DNA from 3 places in the Hymenobacter sp. PAMC 26628 genome. Region 2 is predicted to be linked to each of the others. Evidence: riboswitches for the same ligand, from Rfam matches in the RefSeq annotation. Region 2 holds a riboswitch; each other region holds the start of a gene.
The links. Region 2 has a riboswitch for S-adenosylmethionine ahead of AXW84_RS17545 (phosphoadenylyl-sulfate reductase). Riboswitches for the same ligand answer to the same signal wherever they lie in the genome.

Region 1: it holds a riboswitch for S-adenosylmethionine, as region 2 does, so the genes downstream of both, AXW84_RS18730 (O-acetylhomoserine aminocarboxypropyltransferase/cysteine synthase family protein) here and AXW84_RS17545 (phosphoadenylyl-sulfate reductase) in region 2, are expected to answer to the same signal.
Region 3: it holds a riboswitch for S-adenosylmethionine, as region 2 does, so the genes downstream of both, AXW84_RS16685 (carboxymuconolactone decarboxylase family protein) here and AXW84_RS17545 (phosphoadenylyl-sulfate reductase) in region 2, are expected to answer to the same signal.

The regions. Positions count from the first base shown of each region.
Region 1 is NZ_CP014304.1:4,311,771-4,317,146, reverse strand. It holds gene AXW84_RS18730 (O-acetylhomoserine aminocarboxypropyltransferase/cysteine synthase family protein) at 1-1,234, opposite strand, end outside; SAM riboswitch class I at 1,575-1,689, opposite strand; gene AXW84_RS18725 (LysM peptidoglycan-binding domain-containing protein) at 1,856-2,161, opposite strand; gene AXW84_RS18720 (hypothetical protein) at 2,323-2,742, shown strand; gene AXW84_RS18715 (erythromycin esterase family protein) at 2,886-5,376, shown strand, end outside.
Region 2 is NZ_CP014304.1:4,039,201-4,044,576, forward strand. It holds gene AXW84_RS17525 (IS701 family transposase) at 1-434, opposite strand, end outside; gene AXW84_RS17530 (hypothetical protein) at 506-1,699, opposite strand; gene AXW84_RS17535 (hypothetical protein) at 1,741-2,481, opposite strand; gene AXW84_RS17540 (RNA polymerase sigma factor) at 2,590-3,165, opposite strand; SAM riboswitch class I at 3,360-3,448, shown strand; gene AXW84_RS17545 (phosphoadenylyl-sulfate reductase) at 3,732-4,490, shown strand; gene cysD (sulfate adenylyltransferase subunit CysD) at 4,594-5,376, shown strand, end outside.
Region 3 is NZ_CP014304.1:3,830,209-3,835,584, forward strand. It holds gene AXW84_RS16670 (DUF4252 domain-containing protein) at 1-51, shown strand, start outside; gene AXW84_RS16675 (aminopeptidase P N-terminal domain-containing protein) at 353-1,642, opposite strand; gene AXW84_RS16680 (hypothetical protein) at 1,820-2,017, shown strand; gene AXW84_RS26270 (hypothetical protein) at 2,166-2,288, shown strand; gene AXW84_RS16685 (carboxymuconolactone decarboxylase family protein) at 2,364-2,906, opposite strand; SAM riboswitch class I at 3,288-3,381, opposite strand; gene AXW84_RS16690 (glycosyltransferase family 9 protein) at 3,498-4,544, shown strand; gene AXW84_RS16695 (M16 family metallopeptidase) at 4,687-5,376, shown strand, end outside.

The sequences.
Region 1 (5,376 bases), 270 kb from region 2:
ACAGGCGCAACAGCGTGGGCGTCACGCCGGCCACCAGCTGCTCCTGCTCGCTCAGCTGCTGGTGCGTGGTGGCCGAGGGCTGGATGATCAGCGTTTTAGCGTCGCCCACGTTGGCCAAGTGGCTGATCAGCTTGAGGTTGTCAATCAGGGCCACGGCTGTTTCCTTGGTGCCGTGCAGCGTGAAGGAGAGCACGCCGCCGAAGCCGCGCTTGAGGTACTTGGCCGCGTTGGCGTGGTGGGGGCTGCTGGCCAGGCCGGGGTAGTTCACGTTAGCTACTTCGGGCTGCTGTTCCAGCCACTGGGCCACTTTCAGGGCGTTTTCCACGGTGCGCTCCACGCGCAGGCTCAGGGTTTCGAGGCCTTGCAGCAGCAGGAACGAGTTGAACGGGCTGATGGCGGGACCGAAGTCGCGCAGGCCTTCCACCCGGGCCCGGATGGCGAAAGCAATGTTGCCGAACGGCCCGTTTTTGCCGAACACGTCGTTGAAAACCAGGCCGTGGTAGCCTTCGCTGGGCTCGGTGAACTGCGGGTACTTGCCGTTGCCGAAGTCGTAGGTGCCGCCGTCCACAATCACGCCGCCCACGCTGGTGCCGTGGCCGCCGATCCACTTCGTGGCCGACTCCACCACGATGCTGGCGCCGTGCTTGAGGGGCTGGAACAGGTAGCCGCCCGCGCCAAACGTGTTGTCGACCACCAGCGGAATGTCGTGCTTGTGGGCCACGGCCGCAATGCGCTCAAAATCCGGCACGCTGAAGCTGGGGTTGCCAATCGTTTCCACGTACAGGGCCTTGGTGTTCTCGTCAATCAGCTTCTCAAAGCCGTCGGCGTCGTCGCCGTCCACGAAGCGGGCCTCGATGCCCAACCGCTTGAAGGCCACCTTAAACTGGTTATAAGTGCCGCCGTAGAGGTACGAGCTGGCCACCAGGTTGTCGCCCTGCTTGAGGATGTTGTTGAGCGCGATGAACTGCGCCGCCTGGCCCGAGCCCACGGCCACGGCCGCCACGCCGCCTTCGAGGGCCGCAATGCGCTGCTCGAATACGTCGGTGGTGGGGTTCATCAGGCGGGTGTAGATGTTGCCGAACTCCTTCAGGGCAAATAGATTAGCGCCGTGCTCCGCGCTTTTGAACACGTAGCTCGTGGTTTGGTGAATGGGCACGGCACGCGAGCCGGTGGTGGGGTCGGGCACCTGGCCAGCGTGGAGTTGGAGGGTTTCGAAATGCAGGGGAGCGGACATAAAAGGGGAGGGTTGAAAACCGTAAAAAATCTAAGGGAGAGAGGGGAGGCTGGTCAAAACCGGGGACCTGGGCCGCGCCGGCAAGCAATAAAGCCCGTGTGGTTGAGGTGAAAGGGGGCCCCAAGGTGCCCAGTGGCCCGGTGCGGCCCAGCTGGCCGCTACCCAAAAAACCAGTGGTAAGAGGGGGCGGGCAGTGCCCGCAGCATCAGCCTAACCGCAACAACACGGGCCCCAACAGCACATTCGCATGCGGCCGGCCAACGCCAAAAAGCCCAGCACCGGCAAGGCCGGCTGGGCAGGGAGGGTCGAATGGGAAACGGGGGGGTTGTTCATGGCACTCCGGTTATATTTCCCGCAACGGCCAGGGGCCGAGGGGTAGGAAGTGGCACCTTTCGCGCGGTCGAAGGTTGCCAGCGGGTCGTAGAGCCTAATCTCTCGCCGCTTCTGTATAAAATGAAACGCTGCACCGCCGCGAGGGGGAGCGTACCGGGTTGGTAATGGCAAATATAGAAGCGAAAAATTTGCTTCCGCAAGCGGCGCCCCAATTTTTTCGCCGATGGGCCCAAAAAAGCCCGCGCCAGGGGCCCGGGCTTTTTCTGCCTTTTTTCTGCAAAAAAGTACCTAGAGACTAGGTAGGGTCAACACCTGGCCTACTTCGATGAGGTCAGGGTCGTTGCCGATGAGGTCTTTGTTGGCCTCGTATATCTGGTGCCACTTGGTGCCGTCACCGTAGTGGTTTTTAGCAATCTTCGAAAGGGAATCGCCGCTTGCCACCGTATAGGTGTTGGCATCGGCATTACCAAAGAGGGCGTCGGCCCCAGCGGTGGGCTGGGGGGCATCGACAGGCTTCTTTTCGCCTTCGGTGTTCAGGAAATCCATCAGGCCCATGGCGTGGGGGTGGGGGTTAGGTGAAAACGGGTAGGACATTGCCGGGGTCCCTCCAGGGAAGTACTGGCAACAACTGAGCGGGTTTTACGCACCGCTAAGCATAGGGGTTGCCGAATAAACTATTTAATTACCTTGCCGTAAGCAGGGCGGTCGGCACGGGCCGGCACCTCACCCTCCCCATCATTACTTCCGCACCTTTCATGAAAAACTTCCAATTGGTTGCCCGTTCTTTCCTGGCCAGCTTCGCCCTGTTGCTCTCCCTGTTTGTGGTGGCCTGTGGCAACGACAAAGGCAAAGTAGAAGCCGTGAACATGCTCTACGGCACCGACAGCAAGGTGTGGAAAACTGCCAAAGAAACCAGCGCCGCCGGCGACAAAGTGAAGCAGACCGATGCCCAGAAGCAGGAGGAGCTGCGCATTTTCGCCAACGGCAATTACACCATGACGAGCCCCACCGAATCCATTTCGGGCAAGTACACCTTCGACCAAGCCGGCAAGACCGTCACGATGACGCCTCAAGGTGCCACTGCTGGCAACCAGTTTACGGTGGAAACGCTCACCGACGACAAGCTGACCTTGGTGGGCACCAGCGGTGCTAAGCTGATGTTGGAAAAAGAATAATGCCGTTTCCACAACGCTACAAGAGCCCCGCGCCGATTCTGGCGCGGGGCTTTTTTGTAGCCGGTCTGGTGCAGCGAACACGCAGAAGGCGGTTCTTTGCGTTTGGTATTTTGCTTGGTTTAAATTTTCTTTTTGCTTAAAAAATGGCGTGGTTTCGAATGTTGCTGCTGTGGGGCGTGTACCTGGGAGCTATCGGGGTGCAGGCCCAAACTCCGGCCGCACCGGGGCCCCGGCCGGTACCGGCGCGTGCGTTGCGCAGCCTAAGCCCAGCTGACACCTCGTTTGCCGAGCTGGAGTTTTTGCGGGCGGAAATTGGCGGGGCGCGGGTGGTATTCCTCGGCGAGCCCACCCACGGCGAGGGCAACGTGCTGGCGGCTAAGGCGCGGCTCGTGGCGTTTTTGCAGCAGCGCATGGGCTTCACCACGCTGGCTATGGAGAGCGGTTTTTTTGAGCTGCACAAGGCCCAGCAGGGCATTGCGGCGGGTAAGTCGGTGGCCAAAAACCTGGCCAGCAGCGTGTTCCCGGTGTGGACGAGCACCCAGGAGTTCCAGGCCGTGGGGGCCCTGCTGGGCCCCGATGGCCTGCGCGTAATGGGCTTCGACCCGCAGCTGAGCGGCGACTACAGCGACGACCTGGCCGACGACCTGGAGGATTTCCTGGAAAGCGAGAAGGGCGCCGACGCCGTGAATTACGAGTTGTTGGGCGACGCGGTAGACTACATGGCCGCGCACTATGCCTTCCCGCTTACCCAAAAACCAGCCGAGTTTGAGGCTGTGCTGGCCCAGGCCGACCGGCTGCTGCGCAAGGCCGCCGGGGCCCCCGCTGCCAGCCGCCGCACCGAGGCCGCCTTCTGGCAGCAGTGCCTGCGCAGCCTGGGGGCCCTGGCCCGCGACTACGCCGCCCACGACCCTAGTTCCAAAACCGCTGCCACCTTCGTGGCCGCCGACAGCAACCCGCGCGACGCCCAAATGGCCGATAACCTGCTGTGGTACCTACGCCAGCACCCGGCCGAAAAAGTGATTTGCTGGGGGGCCCTGCCGCACTTCGCCAACCACGTGGAGGTGCTGGGCAGCGAGGAGCTGCGCGCCTACCAGCCCATGGGCCGCGCCGTGAAAACTGCCCTGGGGCCCAACCAGGTGTACGTGCTGGGCACCCTGGCCGGTGGGGGCACCCACGGCCTGGTGGGCACCGAGGGCGTGCCCGTGCCCGCGCCCGCCGCCGGCACCCTGGAAGCCGAGCTGCTGGAAAAAGACGGGCCCCTGGCTTTCGTCAGCCTGAAGCACGACGCGCCCGGCTTGCAGCTCACCACCTACGCCTTTGATTACCAGCCATTGGCGGGGCCCTGGAGCGAGGTAGTGGACGGCTTCCTATTCTTCCGGAGCGTAGCGCCGCCGCACCCGGCCGTGCCCGACAGTACCGCTGGGGCCGCCGCCGCAGTGGTCGCTGCGGCCGATACCACAGCCACGGCCGTGGCGGCCCGCGCCGCGCCACCCGGCTCGCTGAACCCCGCGGCCGGCCGGGGTGGGGCCCTGGTGCGGGCGGCCGCGGCGGCCCCCGACGTATCGGGGGTGCGCACGGTGCGCGGGCAGGTACTCGACGCGCGCAGCCGGGCGGGCGTGCCCTACGCGTCGGTGGTGGTGCCGGGGCAGGGCAAGGGCACCACGGCCAACGCGCAGGGCCGCTTTGCCTTATCGCTGCCGGGGCCCACGCCGCTGCAAGTGAGCAGCTTGGGCTACGCCACGGCCGTGGTACAGTCGCCGCGCGGCAACGAGGAGCTGACAGTGCCGCTGACGCCATCGGCCTACGCCCTCGACGAGGTGCGCGTGCCCACGGTGCCGCCCAGCCCGTTGGCCATCATGCAGGACGTCATCAAGAACGTCCCGGCCAACTACGAGCAGCAGGACTACGCCACGGAGGTGTACGCGCACCGCCGCATCAGCAACTTCGACACGCTGCGCTACGAGGCCGAAACCGTGGGCCGGCTGCGGGTGCCGGCCGGCTACCGGCACTTCACGGGCGGCTTTATGATGCGCGGGCCACTGGTCGATTTGCAAGTGCAGCAGCAGCACGTGCTGGCGAAGCGCGGGGCCCCGGTTGGCTGGGAGTTGTACGGAAGCGTCCAAAATTCTTACCCTGAGTCGGCCGACGCCGTGCGGATTTCGCCGCTGTTCGTGGCCCGTAACCTGCGGCGCTTCACGCTCAAGCTCGACAGCGTGCGCGGCGAGGGCCCCGAAACGGTGTATTTGCTGAGCTTCGCCGCCAAGAAGGCCGACCGCCGCAGCACCGGCACCAACCTGATGGGCGTGTACCAGGGCCGCCTGCTGGTGCGCCAGCGCGACCACGCCGTGCTGCGCTACGAGGCGCTGTGGCAGCTCGACACGGCTGCCTTCAACGGCGCGGCGCGCAAGAACCGGGGCAGCCAAAGCCTGAAGGACCGCCTCTTTAACCAAACCTTCACCGCCGACCGCACCACCCACGTGGTGGACTACGCCCGGGGCCCCAACGGCCGCTACTACGCCCGCCGCAGCGTGGGCCAAACCCAGAGTGCGGGCCGCGGGCCGGGCAAAGCGCCGTTCTACTACCAGAGCCTGAGCGAGCTGTTTTTCAAGCCGTTGCCCGATGCGGGGCCCCCGC
Region 2 (5,376 bases):
TAGCTGGTCTGCTGGGTCTTGGGGTGGTAGACCGGCACGGTTTTGCGCACCAGCTCGACGGCGATGGGCAGGGCCAAGTCGCCGGCCTGATAAAGCAGACTCACGAAGTTCAGGCCCTTGACGTAGCGCTGCTGGCTGTGGTCCCAATGGGTGCAAATCAACTCATTGGCATCGGTGTGGGCCTTTTCCAGGACCGAATCGTCCACGATGAGCACGGCGAAGTCCGCCGCCCCGCGTTGGGCTTCGGCCTGGCGAATCAACGGCTTGGCCTGCCGCCAAACCTGCGCTGACCCGCACGGCGTACTGCTCAACCAGCGCGTGATGTGGTCGTGGCTCAGCGCCCCGTCCAGCAGCCGCGACAAGCCCGTGGCCGTCGTCGGACCCGTCGAGCTCAGCAAATAATCCGTGTACAGGTCCAGCGTGCAACTCATCATCAATCGATTAAACGGACAACCTAAGCCAACGACTGCGTAACATCAGTTTTTAATTCCCTCCCAAAGCCGCCCTAGCGGCTGAAGCGCACCGTGCCGTTACGCACCCGGATGCTGACGTTGCCCGCGCCGCGCCGCGGCATGGACCGCCCGAACACGCCGAGCACGTCGCTCGACTGCGCCCCGTGGGCCTCCGAGAGCACCCGCACCAGGGCGGGGTCCACGAGCAGCTGGCCCTGCTCGGTGCGCACATCGAAGCGGAAGGACGGCGTTTCGGCGAAGCCCAGGCGAATGGTGCTGAAGCCGCCGTCGAGGGTTATTTGGCGGAAGTTGGGGCCCGTGTCGCGCACCTCAAAATCGGGGCAGTAGCGCAGGGCCATGTCCAGCTCCTCCCCAATTTTTTCGACGCTGAAGCGCGAAAAGCCCGACGAGCCCCGCAGCGAACCCACCGTGCCCAGGGCCAGGTCGCCGTACTTGCTGTGCACCACCAGGGCTTCCACGGTGCCCACTTCCACGTCGGCGTAGTTGGTACGCAGGTCCACGGCCGTGCCGGCGTCGAGGCGCAGGCGGGCGTAGCTGGCGTCGATGCTGGCACGGCCCGCGAACGGGATGGCACAGTTGCCGTTGGCAATGCGCACCGCGTTGCGGGGCCCCAGCAGGCGGGCCGTGCGCAGGTCGCCGTAGTCCACGGCCAGGTCGACGGGCCCGGTGAGGTCGCCGGCCACGGCCACGGCCCCGAAGCCGTTGGCCACACGCAAGGCCGTGGCCGCGGGCAGCCACACGGTGTAGTTGATTTCGTAGCGCCGGCCACTGCACCCGCTGCGGCCGCGCAGCATGGGCCCAAACTGCGAGGCTACCAGCACGCCGCCCGTGCGGGCGTCGTAGTCAAGCCACTGCACGCCCAGGGCCCCCAGCACTTCCCGGGCCCCGGCCTCCGTTTCGGAGCGGGCCACCAGCTCGGCCTCCACCTTAATTTCGGCCTTGGCCCAGGTGTTGATTTGCACCCGGCCGTAGCGGGCTTCCAGGGCGAAGGGGCGCCCGGCGGCCGGCACCCGGTAGCGGCGGCTCAGGCGGCGGCGCTGCTCCACGGGCGGCGTGGCCGCGTCGAGGTCGGCTTCGCTGCCCGTTTGGTCAGCGGTGGCAGCCGGGGCCCCGGGGCCCTGCTGGCCGGTTTGCCCGGCCTCCAAAGCGGCCTTCCGGACCCATAGGGTGCGGCGGGCCTGCGCGGGCACACTGGTCCCCAGCAGCCCCGCGACCAGCACCAGCATAACTAGGCGCTGTGTTTTCCAACGAAGGGCTGCGCGCTTCACTAAGGCTGGCGGTAAGAGCGGCTGTCGGCCAGCACCAGGCCGGTGGCGGCGGCGGGGCGGGCCTCGGTCATGGCGCGGGTTTGCAACTGGCGGTCGAGCAGGTCGAGGCGGATTTGCAGGTTGCGGTTCATGGCCGTCAGCACCACGTCGGGCTGCGGGTGGTGGGGCAGCTCCAGCTTCAGGGTGTGGTAGCTCGAATCAAGGGCCGCCAAATCGTGCCGCCACTCGGCGGTGGGGCTGCCGGCGGCCGAATCGGCCAGCTGGCGCAGCTCGGCCTTGCGCTCGTTGAGCTGGGCCACATAGTAGCTTTCCATGCCGCGCACGGCAGTCAGCAGGCGGTCGTCGGTGAGGTCGTTGCGGTCGGCCGCGGCCAGGGCCAGCGGGTCGCCCAAGTATAGGGGCCCGGCGGGTGCGGCCGCGCCGGGCTCGGCGGCAATGCCCGGCTCGGGCCCCGGCTGGTGATGGCCCGCTTTCCAGGCTTCGCTGGCGCCGGCGGCTACCACCAGCAAGGCTAGTGCCGCGGCCACGCCGTAGCGGTGCAGCCACGGGGCCCGGGCGGCGGGCGCCAAAGCGGGGAGCGTGGGGGCCCCAGGCAGCGGCGCGGCGGCCGGCACCGCGGCGGGGCCCGCGAGGTCTCTTTCAATGGCCGCCCACAGGTCGGGGCGCGGCTCGTGCACGTCGAAATCGGCGCGGTGCCGCTCGACGAAGGTGGCTAATGAATCGGGCTTATCGGATTGCATGATAGTAGTAAGGACGGGCGGCCGGCGTTGGGTGGGGACAGCGGCCGGCGCGGCAGCTATATAAAGAGAATGGTTAACAGAGAAACGGCCCGGGGGCCCTAAAAAGGTTCAGCGGAGGCCCTGCTGGGCGGCCAGCTCGCGCAGCTTGGCGCGGGCCCGGCTGTATTGTGATTTAGAAGTGGATTCGGAAATGCCAAGGATGCCGGCCACTTCCAGGTGGTCGTACCCCTCTAATAGGTAAAGGGTCAGCACTACGCGGTAGCCGTCGGGCAGCTCCTGGATGCAGCGGCGCAGCACGTCGGCGCGGTAGTGGGTTTCGGCCTCGTCGTCGGCCGAGTAGTGGGTTTCGAGGGGGGCGTCGTGGTGCTGCTCGCCCAGCGGCACCAGTGCCAGGCGGCGCTGACGCAGGCAGTTGATGCTCTTGTTCACCACAATCCGCTTGAGCCAGGCCCCAAACGAGGAATCGCCCTTGTAGCTGCTCAACTCGCGGAAGGCGCTCAGGAACGAATCTTGCAGCACGTCCTCGGCCTCGGCGTAGTCACCGGTGATGCGCAGGGCCGCGTTGAACATGGCCTTGGCGTAGCGCCGGTACAGCTCGGCCTGGGCCTGGCGGTCGTGCAGGCGGCAGCGTTCCACCAAGGGAGCATTAATGTCGACGTAAGCAGAGTAGGAAAGGGCTTCCATGCGGGGCAATGAAGGAGCGGAACGCGTTAGCAACCCAAAGACCGCGCGATGGGTTCGGGGTTGCACTGCGGAAGAGGTACTTGGCTGAATAATAGGGCCCCGAAATTACGCCGGGCCGCAACGTCCAGAACAATTTTCTTGCACTATTGCGAAGTTTTGCATTACCTTTGTCGCAGCAACCCATTTTAGGGTTGTTTTTATACAGAGGCGCGGAGAGACAGGCTCGATGAACCGCCGGCAACCCCCACAACGTGGAACGGTGCCAAGTCCTGACATATAAAACCGTCGCCGTGCGCTACTTTCCTCACCCCCGCTTGCAACCCACCACCTCCGCCGCTATCCTGCGCCGCACGTGCTGTTGCATGCCATGCCCCACCGGCTGTATGCGGGGGGTTGTGCTGGTTGTTGAAGCCCGCTTAATTTCCTGCGGCTACCCCGGTAGCCTTTCCCCGCCCGCCCCCACCGCGGTACCTAAGTCGTTGCCTGTTCTGTAACGGCAGCCGGTGCAGCGGGGCCCCGGGCCCCCTGGTTTTTTCTTCGGAAGAACGGCCTCCCCCTTTATTTTTATGGACTTACCCCTTGAACGCCAGGTCGATGACCTGCGCCGTGACTTACCCGAACACGCTGCGCTGGAAACGCTGGCTTTGCTGGCCGAGCGCTTTCCCGGCCGGGCGTCGTTTTCCACCTCGTTTGGCTTGGAAGACCAGATCATCAGCCACCTCATCTTCGCGCACCAGCTGCCCATCCGGGTGTTCACGCTCGACACGGGCCGCAACTTCCAGGAAACGTACTCGACCTGGAACAAGACGCTGCTGCGCTACGGCCAGCCCATCGAAGTATTTGCGTCCCAGACCGCTAGCATCGAAGCCCTCGTGGCGCAGAAGGGCCCCAACAGCTTCTACGAGAGCCTGGAAAACCGCAAGGAGTGCTGCCACATCCGCAAGGTGGAGCCCCTGGCCCGGGCGCTGGCCGGCACCCAACTTTGGTTCACGGGCATCCGGGCCGAGCAGTCGGCCAACCGCCAGCACATGCACCGCGCCGAGTGGGACGCCGGCCACCAGCTCATCAAAGTGCACCCGCTCTTCGACTGGACGTGGGACGAATGCGTGGCGTTTGCGCAAGAGAATGGCGTTCCGACCAACCCGTTGCACCAGCAGGGCTTCGTGAGCATCGGCTGCGCGCCCTGCACCCGGGCCATCAAGCCGGGCGAAGACTTCCGCGCCGGGCGCTGGTGGTGGGAAAACGCCGACGCCAAGGAGTGCGGCCTCCACGACACCACCGCCCACCAGGGCCTCGACCCCGTGGTGGAGCGAATGCCCGGCTAGGATTTTAGTTGTCAGTTGTCAGTTAGCTGCTGGCAAACAACTGACAACGAGCAATTAATAACGAGCAACTAATAACGAGCAACTGATAACTAACAACTAGCTAATGCCCACCCCTATTTACCTCGATTACCTCGACCGGCTCGAAGCCGAAGCTATCCACATTTTGCGCGAAATAGCGGGCCAGTTTGAGCGGCCTGCGCTGCTGTTTTCGGGCGGTAAAGACTCGATTGCCCTGACGCGGCTGGCCGAAAAGGCGTTCCGGCCCGGCAAGTTTCCGTTTCCGCTGGTGCACATCGACACGGGCCACAACTTCCAGGAAATCATCGATTTCCGCGATTCGCTGGCCGCCTCGCTGGGCGAAAAGCTGATTGTGCGCAAGGTGGAGGACACCATCCGCACCCGCGGCCTGCACGAGCCGGGCGGCAAGTACCCCAGCCGCAACCCGCTGCAAACCTACACGCTGCTCGACGTGATTGAGGAGTTTGAGTTTGACGCCTGCATTGGCGGGGCCCGGCGCGACGAGGAAAAGGCCCGCGCCAAAGAGCGGATTTTCTCGGTGCGCGACGACTTCGGCCAGTGGGACCCCAAGCGCCAGCGCCCCGAGCTGTGGAACATCTACAACGGCCGCATCCAGAAGGGCGAAAACGTGCGCGTGTTCCCGATTTCAAACTGGACGGAGCTGGACGTGTGGAACTACATCCAGCGCGAAAACATCAAGCTGCCAGACATTTACTTCGCCCACGAGCGCCAGTGCGTGGTGCTGCCCAGCGGCCAGCTCCTGGGCCTGAGCGAGCACCTCAACCTCGACGACACCGACGAAATCGTGAGCCGCCGCGTGCGCTTCCGCACCGTGGGCGACTCGACCTGCACCGCCGCCGTGGAGAGC
Region 3 (5,376 bases), 210 kb from region 2:
CAGGCCCTCAGCAAGTACCTGCCGGCGCTGGTGCAAGCCACGGGGAAATAGTTAAGTTGGCTGTTAGGCTAAAAAACGGTCATGCTGAGCGCAGTCGAAGCATCTCCACTGCTCCACTAATCACTGATTACTGCTGCGGGAGAGATGCTTCGACTGCGCTCAGCATGACCGTTTTTTCTTACCCTCATCAAGAAAAAGGGGCCCTGGAACAATGTTCCGGGGCCCCTTTTTGCGTGTAGCGTGGACTCTGCGAATCCACGCGTTTGAACGGTCGCCGCACGGTAATCGGCAGGACGAAGCGAAACGCGCGGACTCGCAGAGTCCACGCTACAGTCTTACCGCTGCATCAAGTTTACCGCTGCATGAGGCGCTCGATGTCGTCGGCTTCGAGCGGGATGGTGGCCATTAGGTTCTCGTTGCCGTCGGCGGTGATGAGGTAGTCGTTTTCAAGGCGGATGCCCAGGTTTTCGTCGGGAATGTAGATGCCCGGCTCGATGGTGTAGACCATGCCCGGCTCGAAGGTGCGGTACTTGGCGCCCACGTCGTGCACGTCGAGGCCCAGGTAGTGGCTGGTGCCGTGCATGAAGTACTTCTTGTAGAGCGGCTGGTCGGGGTTTTGGGCGGCCACGTCCTCGACTTTCAGCAGGCCGAGCTTGACGAGCTCCTGCTCCATTTTTTCGCCCACGCTTTTGTGGTAAGCTTCGATTTCGTTGCCGGCGCGCAGCTGGGTTTCGGCGTAGCGCATCACGGCCAGCACGGCCTCGTACACCTCGCGCTGGCGAGGGCTGAACTTGCCGCTGACGGGGATACTGCGGCTGAGGTCGGCGGCGTAGTTGGCGTATTCGGCGCCGAAGTCCATCAGAATCACGTCGCCGGCCTGGCACTGCTCGTCGTTGGTGGTGTAGTGCAGCACGGTGGCGTTTTTGCCGCTCCCGATGATGCTGCCGTAGGCGGGGCCCCGGCTGCGGTTGCGCAAAAACTCGTACACGATTTCGGCCTCAATCTCGAACTCCCACACGCCCGGCTGCACGAAGCCCAGCACCCGCCGCAGCGCTTTTTCGGTGATGGCGCAGGCCGTGCGCAGGGCCTCCACTTCCTGGGGCCCCTTGATGGCGCGCAGCCGGTGCAGTAGCGGCGCGGCGCGGCGGTAGGTGTGCAGCGGGTACTGCTGCTGGATGGCCTTAATGAAGCGGGCGTCGCGCGTTTCCACGTCCACCACGGCCCGGATGTGCTCGTTCGAGTTCAGGTACACTTGCTCAGCCTCGTTCATCAGCGCGGGCAGCACGGTTTTGAAGCTCTCCAGCCACATAATGGTGGGGATGCCCGAGTTTTGGCGGGCCTGCTCCTTGGTCAGCTTGTGGCCTTCCCACACCAAAATCAGGTCGGAGGTTTCCTTCAAAAACAGGATTTCGCGGTGGCTTTCGAGCCGCGCGTTCGGCGCCAGCACGAGGATACTTTCCTCCTGGTCGACGCCCGACAAGTAAAACAAGTCGCTGCTCTGCCGGAAGCCCATCGAGCCGTCAGCGTTGGTGGGCATGACGTCGTTAGACTGGAAAATGGCCAACGAATTGGCCGGCAGCAGCTCGCGGAAGCGGCGGCGGTTCTCAACAAAAAGCTCGGGGGCCAGGGGGGCGTAGCGCATAGCGGAGGTGGGGTGGGTTAGGGGCCGCAAGTTAGCGGCGCGGCGGGTGCCGGGGCCCCAGCGGGCAGCCCGGGGCCCCGGCGGGCAGCCCGGGGCCCCGGCGCTGGGCGTTCCGGCGGCGGGCCGTAAGTTGCCGGCGCAAACGGCTCCATCTCCAGCCGCTAATTACCGCCGCCCATGAAAAAATTCGCCCTGCCGCTGGTGCTAAACTCGCTGTTTATGCTGTTCGCGCTGCGCGGTTTTCTGCACGCCCTGGCCACGCACGAGCCCTGGCGCATCGCCACGTCGTCGGCGGGCTTCGCCATTGCGGTAGGGCTGGCGGTGGCGCTGGGCCTGGCCATCAGGAAGAACGCCGCGGCCGACAAGGCGGCTTAAAAATTTGCCCTACAGCGATTTACAACCAGCAGTGAAAACATTCTTGTTTTATTTGCTTATCCTGGGGCCCCTGCCGCTCCACATGTTCCTTGGCAGGGAAGCATTGGGCCCAAGCATCTCCTTGGCGTTAGTTTTCCTGTACGTTTTTGTGTACCACCCTACGCTGGTGGGCCTGCGGCTACTCGATAAGCACGTCATCACCAAGGCTGATTTTACCAAAACGTACATTCCGTTCTGGAATCACCGCTATTTCTCGCAAACGTTCTTTTAGAATACAGCAGGGCCTCGGCAACGCAACAGGGCGCCTCCCCGGCTGGGGAAGCGCCCTGTTGCGTTGTAAGCACTACTACGCTTCCTGTTCTTGCAGCGCGGGCCAGTCGATGGGCACTTGGGCGATGTGCTGCACGTAGTTATTGAACGTGTTCAGGGCCACGAACCCAATGAGTTCCACTAGGGCGGCCTTGCTGTAGCCAGCGGCGAAGAAGCGGTCGAGGCTGGCGGGCGCGGGGCGGCCGTTGCTGGCCACTACGTCGAGGGTGAGGGCGGCCACGGCGTCGAGCTTGGCGTCGCCGGTGCTGGCGGTGCGCACGCCGCGGGTTTCGGCTTCGCTCAGGCCCTGGAGCTGGCCCACGGTGGTGTGGGCGGCGACGCAGTAGTCGCAGGCGTTGGCTTCGGAGGCGGCGAGGTAGATGGTTTCGATTTCGCGGCCGTCCAGCTCGCCCTTGGCCAGGGCCGCGCCGAAGCCGATGGAGCCGTTGAGGGCCGCCGGCGAGTGGGCGAAGGTGGCGTAGAGGTTGGGCACGAAGCCCAGTTTGCCGTGCAGGCCGTCGTAGGTGGGCTGGGCGGCGGCGGGGGCTTGGGCGCGGGGCAATACTTCGAGGTGGGGCATAAAAAATGTGATGATGTGAGAATGTGGAGATGTGAGAATGAAAGGGATGTTCCGTCCTTATTTCTGCGCTTTTCCTTCGCCCACAGGTAGTTACCCACCATCCATTCAGCGAACTAACCCGGCGCACCAACACGCACCGGCCAGCCCGGCGAACCGGACGCACAACTACCCAAAAGCAAGGAAAAAGGACCGCCGGACGGGTGCGCCGCTAGCGGCAGCACTGGGGGCGCGACCCGCGGGCCTGCGCCGATAGCCGGGGAAAGTTGAGCGGCCTCAACAACCCCGGCCGGGCATCACGGGGGCCCAACACCGCGGAGCCGAAGCCAGGGGAGCGAGCAGAAACGTACCGGACGGGGGGAAGTGGGGGCGCATGGCAATTCGTTTTTATATGATCAGGAATTGGCACCGTACCAGCGGGTAGCTGGGGGTTGCCGGCGGTTCATCGAGCCTGTCTCTCCGCGCCTCTTTATAAAAACAATCCTTTCAGAAAGAACTGCTGTGCCAAATGTAAAGCAGCGGTTTGGAATTTTCCAAATCGGGGTGTTGGGCAAAGGCCAGGCAAGCCCTAGTTTTGCCCCCTTGCCCCCCGCCATGCCCGACGCCACTCGCCCCATCCTGCTCATCCAAACGGCCTTCATCGGCGACGTAATTCTGGCCACGGCCCTGGTGGAATACCTGGCCCAGCACGAGCCCGCCACGCCCGTGGACGTGCTCGTGCGGCGCGGCAACGAGGCCCTGCTCCAGGGCCACCCACACATCCGGCAGGTGCTGGTATGGGACAAGAAGTACCGCAAATACGCCAACCTCTGGCAGCTGGCGCAGCAGGTGCGGGCCGGCGGCTACGGGCGCGTCGTCACGCTGCAGCGCTTCGCCAGCACGGGGTTCCTCACGGCGTTTTCGGGGGCCCCCGAGCGGGTGGGATTTGCCGAGAATCCTTTTAGCCGGTGGTTCACGCGGCGCGTGCCCCACGTCATCGGCAACGGCACCCACGAGGTGCAGCGCAACCTGGCCCTGGTGGCCCCCTCGCGCAGCACCAACCCGCGCCACCAGCGCCGGGGGCCCCGCCCGGCCGGCCTGCCCCGCCTGGCCCCGCGCCTCTACCCCACCCCGGCCGACGAGGCGGCCGCCGCGCCCTACGCCGCCCGGGGGCCCTACTTCTGCCTGGCGCCCACGTCGGTGTGGTTCACCAAGCAGTACCCCGAAAACAAGTGGCTGGAGCTGCTGGCCGCCCTGCCGCCCGGCCTGCCGGTGTACCTGCTGGGGGGCCCGCCCGACGTACTGGTCTGCGACCGCCTGGCCGTGAACAGCGGCCGCGCCAACGTCGTGAGCCTAGCTGGGCAGCTGGGCCTGCTGGCCTCGGCCGCCCTCATGCGCGGGGCCCGGATGAACTACGTGAACGATTCGGCCCCGCTGCACCTGTGCTCGGCGGTGGGGGCCCCGGTGGTGGCAGTGTTTTGCAGCACCGTGCCCACCTTCGGGTTTGGGCCCCTGGGCCCGGCCGCGGCGGTGGTGGAAACCGAGGAGCGGCTCGACTGCCGGCCCTGCGGCCTGCACGGGCACGCGGCTTGCCCGCTGGGGCATTTCCGCTGCGCCCACACCATCCGGGTAGCGCAGCTGCTGGCCCCGCTGGGCGAGTAACCCCGCCCCCGGCCCCTCCCCGGTGGGAAGGGGTGCCAGTACGTGAATCGTTGAACGCACCCCTCCCCATTGGGGAGGGGCCGGGGGTGGGGTTGAACGGCAGGTGAAACCTCCGGCCGGCGGCGGTAGTTTTGTGGTCTCTATGATTGATTACGATATCCACGAGTACCCCAACGGCATTCGCCTGCTGCACAAGCAGGTGCTGCACACCAAGATTGCGCACTGCGGCTTTTTGCTCGACGTGGGCTCGCGCGACGAGGGGCCCCACCAGCAGGGGCTGGCCCACTTCTGGGAGCACATGGCCTTCAAGGGCACCCACAAGCGCAAGTCGTTCCACATCCTCAACCGCCTCGAAACCGTGGGCGGCGAGCTGAACGCCTACACTACGAAGGAAAAAATCTGCTTCTACGCCACGCTGCTCAGCACGCACTTCGAGCGGGCGTTTGAGCTGCTGACGGACCTCACGTTCAACTCCACCTTCCCCGGCCGCGAGCTGGAGAAGGAGCGCGGCGTGATTCTGGAGGAGATGAGCATGTACCAGGACGCGCCGGAGGACGCCATCATCGACGATTTCGACACGGTGGTGTTCGGCGAGCACCCGCTGGGGGTCAACATCTTGGGCACGCGCGAGAGCGTGAGCGGCTTTTCGTCCGACGATTTCCACGCCTTCTACCACGAGAATGTGCGCACCGACCGGCTGGTGTTCAGCTCCGTCAGCAACCTGCCGTTTAAGGAAGTGAAGCGGCTGGCCGACAAATTTCTGGCGCCGCTGCCGGCCCGGCTGGGGCCCCGGGCGCGCCGCGGCGTGGGGCCCTACGCCCGCAAAACGCAG